DNA from 2 places in the Rossellomorea sp. FS2 genome. Region 1 is predicted to be linked to the other one. Evidence: predicted binding sites of a transcription regulator. Region 1 holds the regulator's gene; the other holds the start of a gene.
The links. The regulator NrdR, encoded in region 1, represses ribonucleotide reductase genes. The targets are predictions, from matches to a motif close to AACACNATATATNGTGTT.
Positions count from the first base shown of each region.

Region 2: a site for NrdR is predicted at 2,024-2,041, ahead of ACNA6I_RS02970 (vitamin B12-dependent ribonucleotide reductase). Genes of this name have one in related genera too.

Region 1 covers NZ_JBLRVS010000001.1:181,436-187,816, reverse strand. The annotation lists gene ytxC (sporulation protein YtxC) at 1-367, opposite strand, end outside; gene dnaI (primosomal protein DnaI) at 788-1,714, opposite strand; gene ACNA6I_RS00920 (replication initiation and membrane attachment family protein) at 1,724-3,109, opposite strand; gene nrdR (transcriptional regulator NrdR) at 3,173-3,628, opposite strand; gene ACNA6I_RS00910 (hypothetical protein) at 3,702-4,082, opposite strand; gene speD (adenosylmethionine decarboxylase) at 4,216-4,596, opposite strand; gene ACNA6I_RS00900 (glyceraldehyde-3-phosphate dehydrogenase) at 5,038-6,066, opposite strand; gene coaE (dephospho-CoA kinase) at 6,291-6,381, opposite strand, start outside.
Region 2 covers NZ_JBLRVS010000001.1:554,577-560,957, forward strand. The annotation lists gene ACNA6I_RS02960 (rhodanese-like domain-containing protein) at 374-757, opposite strand; gene ACNA6I_RS02965 (biotin/lipoate A/B protein ligase family protein) at 970-1,806, shown strand; gene ACNA6I_RS02970 (vitamin B12-dependent ribonucleotide reductase) at 2,140-4,701, shown strand; gene ACNA6I_RS02975 (LysR family transcriptional regulator) at 4,789-5,673, opposite strand; gene ACNA6I_RS02980 (acetoacetate decarboxylase) at 5,818-6,381, shown strand, end outside.

The sequences.
Region 1 (6,381 bases):
GGAGGTTCTGCACTTCTTCCAATACGTGCCCCCACTCATCCCAGTCGGTCAAGAGCTCCGTCAGTTCCGGCCGTTCCCCGCTTCGCATCTCGGAAATGATGGCGCAGATCTGACCGACTTCCTCCGGATCATCGTAATAGTAATCCGTTCTCAGGGCCTCTTCCGTCCATCCCTTCCACATCTCGTTGATGATGAAGGTTGTCAGGCATGTTTTCATCCTGGCCATTTCACGCCCGGTCTTCGCTTCTATCGTAATCGCATAGTGGCTGCTTCTTTCAATCCGCGTTTCCTTTATCCAGGATGGTGCACCCAGATGCTTTTGACATCGCAGTGCATCAGCCTCTCGTCTGAAAATCAATTCTACCAATCGATCCCGCCTCCTTATAGCCATTTCCCTGCTTTATGTATATGGGGGGCCTGGTCAAATTAGAAGTCGGGGATGAATAATTTTACCGGACTTATCCGGGGCGGACTCGTTTTCCGGACCACGCAAAGGAGGTTGGGACAAAACGAAAAGGGTACCCTTTCATGACGAAGACGAGCAGTGCAGGCTCTTAATGCCGCTCATGATTTCCGTTTCCACAGGCGGCCCGTGAGCATGACTGTGGGGTCTCACGTAAGCCACTCTTCCCGCGGGAGTCTTCGTCCTTCAACCGCTAGGAACAAGTAACTAGTCATGTTCATGAAATAAATTAAAACCCGAACTTCTTTGCCTGATCGTAGACAAATGAATTCGGGTTTTACTATGACTAAAACACTTTTGTACCAGCCTCTCTCGTGGTGCAGCCTATTCCCGCCTGTTGCGTCCGTCGATCAGAACGGGAGCGGCCAGGTACTTGATCCTTTCCATGATCCTCGCGGCTTTCAGTTTTTCCTCTTCACCACGCTGTGAATAGGTAAGGTGATGGGTCAACTCGCTATGGTTGAAATTGGAGGTGAAGAAGGTCGGCAGGTTTTCAAGCATCCTGTACTGCAGGATCGTACCGAGGATCTCATCCCGCCCCCAGCTCGACATCGTTTCCGCCCCGATATCATCGAGCATGAGGATCGGAGCCGTTTTGACGGCATCCAATTTTTCATTGGTTGTATGATCCCCGAGGGACTGCTTGATTTCACGGAAGAACTCCGGAACATAGACAATCATGGACGAGACCTTCTTCTCGGCGAGCTCATTGGCGATCGCACCGAGGAGATACGACTTTCCGACACCGAATTTCCCATAAAAATAAAGGCCCTTCATCTTCTTGCCTTCTTCGTAATCGCGTACGAAGGCCATGGCCTGACGGATTGCTTCCACCCTTCCCTTGGAATCGGGCTCGAGGTCCGTGAAGGAGGCATGCAGGATATCTTTCGGCACGTACAGACTCTTGATCAAACGCTGGGAACTTGTCCGTTCGTCGTGCACGACCTTCCTGGGACAACGATGATACTCGATATCGATGACACGGCCCCTCACGATTAGATGGGGCTCATATCCCTCCATCATATTCTTGCACTCAGCCAGGGACGGACATCCGCTGCATTCCTTGCTCTGGGAAATGTATTCATATAATTTCATCAGATTCGCATCGATCACATCCGCAGGGACATCCTCCTTCCTGACGAAATCCTTCACATCGGGATTCGCCAGGATCTCTTTTCTCATTGCGTCATACCGCTCTTGAAAAGAACCGGATGCAGCAAGCCTCTTGAGTGTATGGTTGATTCTTTCCATCTTTTTCACCTACTTCCGAAAATTCTTCAATTCTTCTTCGAGTTTTCTTTTTTCGGCTTCCAGGTCATAGGTTTCCCCGTTCTGACTTTTCGCCTCGCCTTTCTCATCTTCCTGGAACCAATCAGGCAGTTTCTCTGTCCTGATCGGCTTCCTTCGGGTGGTCCGCTTTTCATTTTTCCCTGACGCCCACTCCATGTATTGCTTATGTTCATTCCTGGCAAGCTCCATCGCTTCCCCGGCCGTGCTCACTTTCTTCCGGGCCCAATGGGAAGCGATCTTCTCCATATACCCTTTCGTCAGCTTCATATCCGTCTTCAGCAGCACATACTGGATCAGGACATTAATGACGGGAAGCGGCAGTTTCTGTGTCATGATGATCTCTTCGACAACTTGAAGATCCGAATTCGATGCGGCACTCCCATTGGAAATGTCAGCAAGGACATCCTTTGGCGATGTGCTTTCGAGATACTCCAGAAGCTCCTCTTCCCTCGACAACGGTTTGGATGCTTCCTTCTTCACCGGTCTAGCTTTCGGTGTCAGGTCGGGCAGTTCATCGCCGGTTTGCAGCTGATACCAATCCCGGGCCGATTTCCGTAACTGCTCCACATCAATCGCCTCATCCGAATCAAGGGAGCCAAGAAGGATGTTTTTCATCTGTAGGGGACCGATCCCGTAGAGATAGCTTAGCTTTAAGATCGTTTCCTTCACGACAGGAGTGAAGGCCCTCCTCGGCACCATGGATTCTGAAAGTCCGTTGAGCAGCAGGCTGAAATCAAAGTCGATATCATCCATGGGAGGTCCTTCGTTCTTCCCATAGCCGATATATGCCTTCTCCCCATTCGTCAACGAGCCGTCATTGGCCTCATGGCGAAGGAAGTCGATGCTGTTCTCCGAAGAGAAAACATCCTGAAACGAGCGGGTGACATTTGTAAAGCTGTCTGATTCCATCCCGCGATCAGTGAACGATTCTTTCAGGCGCAGGTAGTGGGAGCGGCCAATTTTCCTGAACAGATACACATTCAGCATGCCATCTGTGAAAAAATCATTCGGAAGCAGCGGGGGCTGCAGTTCATAAATGAAGCTCCGCTCTCCTTCCCCTTTCTTCGCGTACGTCTTAAGGAGGCCGATCCCCTCGAGCTTCATACGCGCTTCGTGGATTTCCTGAAGATTCATGGACAGGATATTCATCAAATGATAATGGTTCGAAGGCGCAGACCACAACCTGCTTTCTTCCACCTCTCCCCACAGGCTCATATACAGGCTGTAGGAGACCGGACCGATAAGGGGCTGATATAAGAATGTGATGATCTTTCTCTCAAATTCCTGCAGGAGCCCGTTGGTGCAGACCGTATAATGATCCACAGGCTGAATTTCATTCCAGTGATTCTTCATCATTGACCTCTACCTTTCGACACATAAGAGAAAAAGAGCCAAAGATGGACTCTTCAGCTCGGCCTTTCACTCTTTTTTGATCAGTTCTTTAAGTTCATCTATGAACACATTAATATCCTTGAATTGTCTGTATACCGAAGCAAACCGGACGTAAGCGACTTCGTCGACCTGCGCCAGGCGATCCATGACCATCTCACCCACTTTAACGGACTCGACCTCGGACACCCCTTGGTTCCGGAGGTCCTTTTCAATGTCCAGGGAGAGCTTCTCGAGCGTCTCCAATGGAACCGGACGTTTCTCGCATGCCTTAATAAGACCGCGGAGGATCTTTTCTCTGCTGAACTCTTCCCGCAGGCCTTCCTTCTTCACCACAATCAAAGGCAGTTCTTCCACCTTTTCGAACGTGGTGAACCGGAACGCGCACACTTCACATTCTCTTCTTCTCCTGATGGAACGCCCTTCATCAGCCGGACGCGAATCCACCACCCGGGTGCCGTTATTTTGGCAGGACGGACATTTCATACTATCAGCTCCGTTATGCTAAACTCATTTACACTTATGATATAGAAAAGTGGTGCTCACCACAAGTTCTTCGCTATCTCACCCTCGTCAATTTCCCGTCCAGGACATCGTAATAATTCTTGATCTGCGCCTTCAGGACGGAATACGTGCCGAGGATCTTTCCTTTATCCGTACTCAGTTTGAAATCGACCGCCGTCTCGAGCGGCCTCACCCCGATGACCGTCGCCACGATGAACAGCTGCGGGGTCCCGTTCTTCCGGATTGTGATCTCTCCCCTGTCCTTCGATTCGGATAGGATATCGTACTGGGAAGATGAGAACAATTCGAGGACGGCATTGAATGTCCCATTTTGCATGGATTTATAATAATGGGTCTGCAGGACTTCTTCTTCCTGCTTATCCGATGTTTCACATTCCGATTGAAAACGTTTCAACAAGGTCTTGATTCCGCTCATGATCATTTTCCTCCCTTTGTATACCCTCATTTTACACGAAAACATGAGGATTGAAAATGGAGACATTGAAAGCGGGAACAACCTCAATAAAAAAAGAGATGCATGAGTCATGCACCTCTTGAAGATTCAACTATTAGAGCGCCTGAGCCTGTGATTTCTTCACCTGTACAGGTCCCATGCCGCGCGGAAGTTCGATTGTTTCACGGGTATCAGCACCCAGTGCTTCAGCTATATATTCTGCAGCGATGTTCGGATCTAGATCTCCGCATGTATACACATCGATGCTGGCATATCCATGTTCAGGAAAGCTGTGGATGGTCAGGTGGGATTCAGAGATGATCACCACTCCGCTCACGCCTTGTGGAGCAAATTTGTGAAAGGCCACTTCACGGATTTCAGCACCTGATTTAAGAGCTGCATCCACAAACGTTTTTTCAATTCCTACTACATCATTCAACTTTTCAAAATCGCAACCCCATAGTTCAGAGATTACATGACGACCCATTGTTTCCATTGATCGTTTCCCCCTTTGACATAATTTTTTTCGTCAAAATGAACAAGTCCCTTGGCAAAATCTTAACCACCACGGGGGAAAGTTAGTCCGAAGAGGTCCTAACCCTTTAAGTAGTTAACTCAGTAATCATTTGCTGTTAAGAAGTTCACGAAAAATAGTATACTTTGTTTAAACTCCATTTGCAATAAATTTTCAAAAGTTTTTTCATAGGGCCATTCCGGCATTCGGGCTGCAGGGAAATCCGTGATCCCGTAGTGAAAGCCTGTAAATCGCAAGGCGCTCCTTGCATGTGGGACTCTCGGGTCCCCTATGCGTTTTGATGGAGCGGGCGGGCAGGTGGACCCGGGTTGGATCCCGGACCCCGTCATGGAATTTGAGCACAAAAAAGAACGCATCCACGATGCGTCCCGATGTTCATTCATTCTTTTTATGTTGGTTCTTTCAAACATTCACCCCGGCTGCAGCCTCCATCTTGGATGCCGTGAACCGGACAAGATCGACGACCCGGCAGGAGTAGCCCCATTCATTATCGTACCATGCAAGCACCTTGACTTTGCGATCATCCATCACCATGGTGGAGAGGCCGTCAATGATGGCAGAGTGGGGATTGGTGTTGAAATCGATGGACACGAGCGGCTCCGTCGTGAATTCAACGATTCCATGCATGGAACCGAGCGAGGCAGCCGTGAATGCATCATTGATTTCCTCGACCGTCACGTCCCTTTTCACATCGACCACAAGGTCCACAAGGGATACATTCGGCGTCGGGACGCGGAGCGCCATCCCGTGCAGCTTGCCCTTCAACTCCGGCATGACGAGGGCCAACGCCTTCGCTGCACCTGTCGTCGTCGGGATGATGGATTGACCGCATGCTCTCGCCCTCCGAAGGTCCTTATGGGGATTATCGATATTCTTTTGATCATTCGTATACGCATGCACCGTGGTCATCAGACCGTTTTCAATGCCGAACTGCTCATGAAGCACTTTTGCCACAGGTGCCAGGCAGTTTGTCGTGCATGATGCATTGGAAATCACATGATGCTCATCGATATCGAGAGCGTCTTCGTTGACCCCCATCACGATGGTAACGTCTTCATTTTTACCCGGGGCAGTCAGGATCACCTTTCTCGCACCAGCGTCCAGATGCAGGGCCGCTTTCTCCCTGGAGTTGAACTTGCCTGTCGCTTCGATGACGATATCCACATTCAATTCCGCCCATGGCAGGGCAGCAGGATCACGGTTGCTCAGGAGCCGCACCGTCTTTCCATTGACAATGAGGGAATCCTCCCCGATTGCCACTTCTGCTTTGAACGTACCGTGGTTGGTATCATACTTGATCAGGTGAGCCAGTGTTTCTGCCGGATAGCTCGCATTGATGGCCACGACTTCCAAGTCATCCTCCATAATCGCCTTCCTGAATACCATTCTCCCAATTCGACCAAATCCATTGATTGCCACTCTCGCCATCATATATCCTGCTCCCCTCTATATTAATGTTATACTCATATGTTATTTTCTAAAAATAGTATAACATATTGAACGGAATTGACCATATGGTTTTGTGTAAATTCGAAATGTTGTAACATTCTGATAACGCTTTCTTTTATTCTTATTTCTCAAAGCTTGGTTAAAGTCCACTAAGCTCCTCCGTAAAGATAGAAAAAGCCGCCGGACATATCCCGGCGGGCTTCACTTTACGGCTTCAATCCCCATGTAGCAAGTAGCTCTTCTACCTGCTTCAAGGTATCTTCCACCGAACCATTATTATCGATGACTGCATCTGCC
Region 2 (6,381 bases), 370 kb from region 1:
AGAAGAGAGAAAATGCTGGGACAAAAGTGTTTCAGTCATAGTAAAACCCGAATTAATTTGCCTAGTATAAGCTAATTAATTCGGGTTTTTAATTTGTTTCATGAACATGACTATTTCATTGTGTCTACCGGTTGATTGAAGTGCAAGACGAAGACTCTTGACAGAAGAGTAGCTGATGTGTGGCCCCGCAGACTTGCCGGAGAGGCTAACGGACTATCTGCGGAAAGCAAAGTCTTGCACGGAAATCATGAGCGACATAAAGAACCTATACTGATCGTGTTCGTCATGAAATGGTCCCTTTTTAGTTTTGGCCCCAGCCTCTTCTTACAAACGAAAAAAGCCTCCGGGACCCTGATGGGGTCCCCAGAAGGCTTTATTTTTTGTGCTTGATTTTCCCGGTCCACTTTTTGAATCCACCTTTTAATTGGTGGAGATCACGGTAGCCGAGACGACGGAGCATTTGAGCCGCCCTGCCGCTTCGCATGCCGCTCTGGCAGTAGAGATAGACGGGCTGATCTTTACGGATTTCTTTTTGTCTCATTTTCAGTTGAGAAAGTGGAATGTTTCTGGCGCCAAGAATATGACCGTTGTTATATTCATTGGTTTCGCGGACATCGATCAGCTGCGCTTTACGGTAGCCTGCGCGAAACTCTTCCTCTGTGAGTGTGTTGACGATTCTTTTTTGATTGAAATATGTAATGAGTGAATATGCTGCGATTGCACCGATTACAATCAATAGGATATATAAAGCTTCCATCCATTCATGCTCCTTTCTACAAATGCGCTATCTACTATTATATTCATGATGACAAACATAATCAAAAGATTTTTGAAATAAAGTTCAAACACTTTCCAATCGGTTTCCCTTTGTTTTTTATCGGGTATTTGATAGACTAAATAACGGATTAGAACGGTCTGACATTTGTGACCGATACATAATACTGCGAACATAAGAATGAGGTATGCATAATGGAAAAGGAAATATGGAGATTCATCGATTCCGGTCACTGCTCCCCTTCTTTCAATATGGCATTGGATGAAGCGCTCCTTGACTGGCACAGCGAAGGGAAGATCCCTCCCACGATCCGATTCTATGGCTGGGACCCGGCGACCCTCTCAATCGGATACTTCCAAAAGGTAGAAAAAGAAATCAACATGGAAAATGTGAAAAAGCATAATCTGGGCTTTGTGAGAAGACCGACAGGAGGCAGGGGTGTCCTTCATGAACACGAACTCACCTACAGCGTCATCGTCTCGGAAGATCACCCCGATATGCCGAAGACGGTAACGGAAGCGTACCGCGTCATTTCCGAGGGGATCTTACAAGGGTTCCGGGCGCTCGGTCTGGAAGCATATTTTGCCGTGCCGAAAACAGCGGAGGAGCGGGAAGGATTGAAGAATCCGCGCTCAGCCGTCTGCTTTGATGCGCCAAGCTGGTATGAGCTCGTGGTGGAAGGCCGTAAAGTGGCCGGCAGTGCCCAGACACGACAGAAGGGCGTGATCCTCCAGCACGGATCCATCCTCCTTGACCTGGACGAAGACAAGCTCTTCAGCCTCTTCAACTATCCGAATGATCGTGTGAAAGAACGCATGCAGCGCGCATTCAAGAGCAAGGCAGTCGCCATGAATGAGATCAGTGCGGAACCGGTCACCATGGAGATGGCCAAGGAAGCCTTCAAGAAAGGGTTCGAAGACGGTCTCGGAATCGGATTGGAGCCTTATGAGCTTTCACCGGAAGAAACACAATATGTAGAAAAGATCGCGAAGGAACGTTACGAATCCGACGAGTGGAACTATAAAAGATAAATTTTATTTTTTGCAGGAAATAGAATAATGCCCGCTGTTACAAAGTTTGTCGGGGATTGGATAATATCAACATTGAAAATCATAGAAATGGGTCGATTTCCAATGGTTTATTCCGGTTAATCTCCTTTTTTCTAATGTTCTTGAAGGATTGTCCACTTGACAAATGAAGGGCGAAATGAACATCGGCACAACATATGGTGTGAGACGTAAAATTCTGACCACTATATGTTGTGTTTTATTGTTGCTTTTCTAAAGTCGCTGTGATAACGTTAGTTAAGGAAATCAAACCATCATGTATCGCAGAGAAACATAGAGTTAGAAGGAGTTGTCGATATGACTGTTGCGTCGAAAGAAAATATGAGTTTAAACATTGAGAGATTGAATGAAGATATCCGTTTGTTCCCACAGGTGCACGAGATCACCCCGGGTATGAAGACCACCCATAAAGGTGTATCCCGCCTGGTGATGATCGACCGATACTCATTCAAGGATACCGAAAAAATCACCCTCTCAGCAGGTGACTTCGTTGTTCTGACCATCAAGGAAGATCCGAAGTTCCCGGCACGCGGCCTTGGATATATCAAAGAAATCGATTTTGAGAACAAAAAGGCACACGTCTGGATCGAAGAAGAATACCGGAGTGCAATCGAAAAGCCGGAGGAAATGGAAACGGGCATCGTCCTGCGTAATCTGGATGTGATCGAAAAGCCCCTTGAAGTATTCTACGAGCAGATTGCCAAGCGTAACGCAACAGGTCTGGCAGAAGTGGAAGAAACTCCTGAACTGAAGCAAGTCTGGTTCGAGAAATTCTATCATGAATTGGTGAACCTGCACTTTGTACCGGCAGGACGCGTCCTTTACGGGGCAGGGGCAGGAACGGATGTTACATACTTCAACTGCTACGTCATGCCGTTTGTGCAGGATTCACGTGAAGGTATATCCGAACACCGGAAACAGGTAATGGAAATCATGAGCCGCGGAGGCGGGGTGGGAACCAATGGTTCTACACTGCGTCCACGCAATACGCTGGCGAAAGGCGTGAACGGAAAATCTTCAGGATCTGTATCGTGGCTTGATGATATTGCCAAGCTTACTCACCTTGTCGAGCAGGGCGGCTCACGTCGCGGTGCCCAGATGATCATGCTATCAGACTGGCACCCGGATATCGTGGAATTCATCATCTCCAAAATGCAGAATCCCCGTATCCTCCGCTACTTGCTTGAGAATACGGAAGATGAGACCATCAAGAAAGCGGCTCAGGATAAATTGAAATTCACACCGCTCACCGAGCAGGAAGAAGCGATGTATCAGGGAATCCTGAATTACAGACATATCCCTGGTTACGGAGGCTTTGATGAGAAGATCCTGAGAGGTGCAGAAGAGAAGCTTAATACCGGTGGAACCTACAGCGTTCACAATCCGGAGTTCCTCACCGGCGCCAACATCTCAGTCTGCCTCACAAGCGACTTCATGGATGCAGTCGAGAATGACGAAGAGTATGAGCTTCGCTTCCCGGATGTCGAAAGCTATGATGCCGACACGATGGCATTCTATAATGAAGAGTGGCATAACGTCGGGGATGTTCGCGAATGGGAACAGATGGGCTATAAAGTGAGAACCTATCGCAAGATCAAGGCGAAGGAACTTTGGAATCTGATCAACGTATGTGCGACATACTCTGCAGAACCTGGAATCTTCTTCATCGACAATGCCAATGATATGACGAATGCAAAAGCATACGGTCAAAAAGTCGTGGCAACCAACCCTTGCGGTGAACAGCCTCTGGCTCCGTATTCCGTATGTAATCTTGCAGCTGTCAATCTCGCTGAATTCGCAGATAAGGATGCGAAAACCGTTGATTTTGAGAAGCTTAAGCAAACAGTCGAAGTCGGCGTGCGCATGCAGGACAATGTCATCGATGCGACTCCATACTTCCTTGATGAGAATAAAACACAGGCACTCGGTGAACGCCGTGTCGGTCTCGGAGTCATGGGACTTGCCGATCTTCTGATCTACTGTGAGAAAGAATACGGCTCAGAAGAAGGCAACAAGCTCGTTGATGAGGTATTCGAGGTCATCGCGACGACTGCCTACCGTGCATCCATCGAGCTTTCCAAAGAAAAAGGGAGCTTCCCGTTCTTGGTCGGAAGCACCGATGCTGAAACACAAGCCATCCGTGAACGCTTCACGCAGACGGGCTTCATGGAGAAAATGCCTGAAGATGTGAAGGAAGGAATCCTTGAGCACGGAATCCGTAACTCCCATCTGTTGACGGTTGCACCGACCGGATCGACCGGAACGATGGTAGGAGTATCCACAGGTCTTGAGCCATACTTCTCCTTCACGTATTATAGAAGCGGAAGACTCGGTAAATTCATCGAAGTCAAAGCGGATATTGTAGAAGATTATCTATCAAGAAATCCAGGAGCAAGTGCAGATGAGCTGCCTGAGTGGTTCGTTTCATCCATGAGCCTGGCACCGGAAGCACATGCGGACGTTCAATGTGTGATCCAGAACTGGATTGACAGCTCCATCTCCAAAACGGTCAACGCCCCGCGCGGTTACACAGTAGAGCAGGTGCAAAAAGTGTACGAACGCCTCTATAAAGGTGGCGCTAAAGGCGGTACCGTGTATGTAGACGGAAGCCGTGATTCACAGGTCCTCACCCTCAAAGCAGAAGAAAACAGCTTTGACGATGAAGAAGAGACCATTGTAGAAACAGCGAAAAAACCCGTTGTTCTTGTAGACACGATCCAGGATGTGCGCTCGACTGATGTGACTATCGGATCGGAAGTCGGCAACACATGCCCGGTCTGCCGTAAAGGGACAGTCAAAGACATGGGCGGATGCAACACATGCACGAACTGTGGTGCACAGCTCAAATGCGGACTGTAAGCTGATATAGAGAAACACCTCTTTGGATTAGTTAATCCAAAGAGGTGTTTTTTGTTTTGGAAGTCTTCTTCCATCCTGAGGGGCGCATCACGCCTTGAAAAGGTGATGGTGGTCTGTATAATACGACAAAATAAAAATTCGAAGGCCCTCCGTTGAAGAGGGGAGCACCTTGTTCTTTCTCCAATATAGTCTCACCGGGTAGGTAGCGGAATGATCCGTCAATGGACGATAATTCAATCCCAGCTTTCTGCAAATGGAAATCGGGAGCAATGCCACTCCTTGATCCAATTTGATGATTTCAACCAATAGATTGGAATCCACCTCAAAGGCCGTATTCGGCGTGAAACCAGCTTTCTCACAAAGCATGGATGTAAAACTGCGGTATTCTTCATTATTGGCCAGGGTAATGAAGGGTTCATTGGCCACATGACTGAGCGATAACTCGGTTTTGCCTGTCAATCTGTGGTTGGAGGGCAGGGCCAGCACAAGATCCTCATTTACAAGCAAACGGCTCTCCAGTTCTTCATCCTGAACCGTATCGCCAGCTATCCCGAGTTCGACCTCCCCCCGTTTTAAACTAGAGAGTATATCGCTTTTCCCCCTGATGGATTGAATGATCGTTGTTTCAGGTGAGAGATTGATGTACTCACTGATCAGGCCGGAGAGGAACCGGGGGTTGGAAATGGCGATTTTGATGGTGTTGGCCAGGTGATGCTCCTCCCGTTCAATTTCAGCCTGTGCATTTTCCAGTTCGATAAAGATCCGGTTTACGTGTTTCAGGAGGATCTTCCCCGAAGCGCTCAATTGAATATTCCGTCCTTTCCGGTCGAAGAGTTTGGTTCCCAGCTCATCTTCTAGCCGTTTAATGGTCAGACTCAGGGAAGGCTGGGCAATGGTAAGCTGTTTCGCCGCATTCGAGAGATGCTCGGTATAGGCAACGGTCTGAAAGTATTTGAGCTGTAAAAGTTCCATCCATCATGCTCCTTTAAATCATTTACTAAGATAAATATAATTATATATTATTATGTATTAGATTAAATGTAAATGGAGGAGTAAGCTCATGGTAGAGGTTCAGTTCAATAAATCTCACTCACTATGATGGAAGGTGCGATCACGATGAAAATTGATGTGAATACCATTTCGAAAAATCTAACAACCCCATTAACAGCACCGGCTTATCCTTTCCCGGCATATAAATTTGTCAACCGGGAATACCTGACGATCCTGTATCGGACGGATGAAAAGGCATTGCGTGAAGCCGTCCCGGAACCACTGGAGATCAATGAACCCCTGGTGAAATTCGAAGTCATGTGGATGCCGGACGTTTCCGGTCTGGGTGCGTATACAGAATCTGGCCAGGTCATTCCTGTCCGCTTCAATGGCGAAGAGGGTGATTATGTGCATTCGATGTACGTAGACAACTTCCCTGCGATTGCAAGCGGTAGGGAGCTGACGGCCTATCCGAAGAAACTGGGCAATCCTAAGCTTTATGTCGATTCCGACACCCTTGTTGGGACCCTGGACTATGGTTCACTCCGGGTTGCAACGGCCACCATGGGATATAAGCATTCCGAGATGGCGAAGGAAGAAGCGCAAGAAGAGATTTGCCGGCCGAATTTCATGGTCAAGATGGCAACAGATTATGAAGGGAATTTGAGGATCTGCGATCTCGTGCGCACC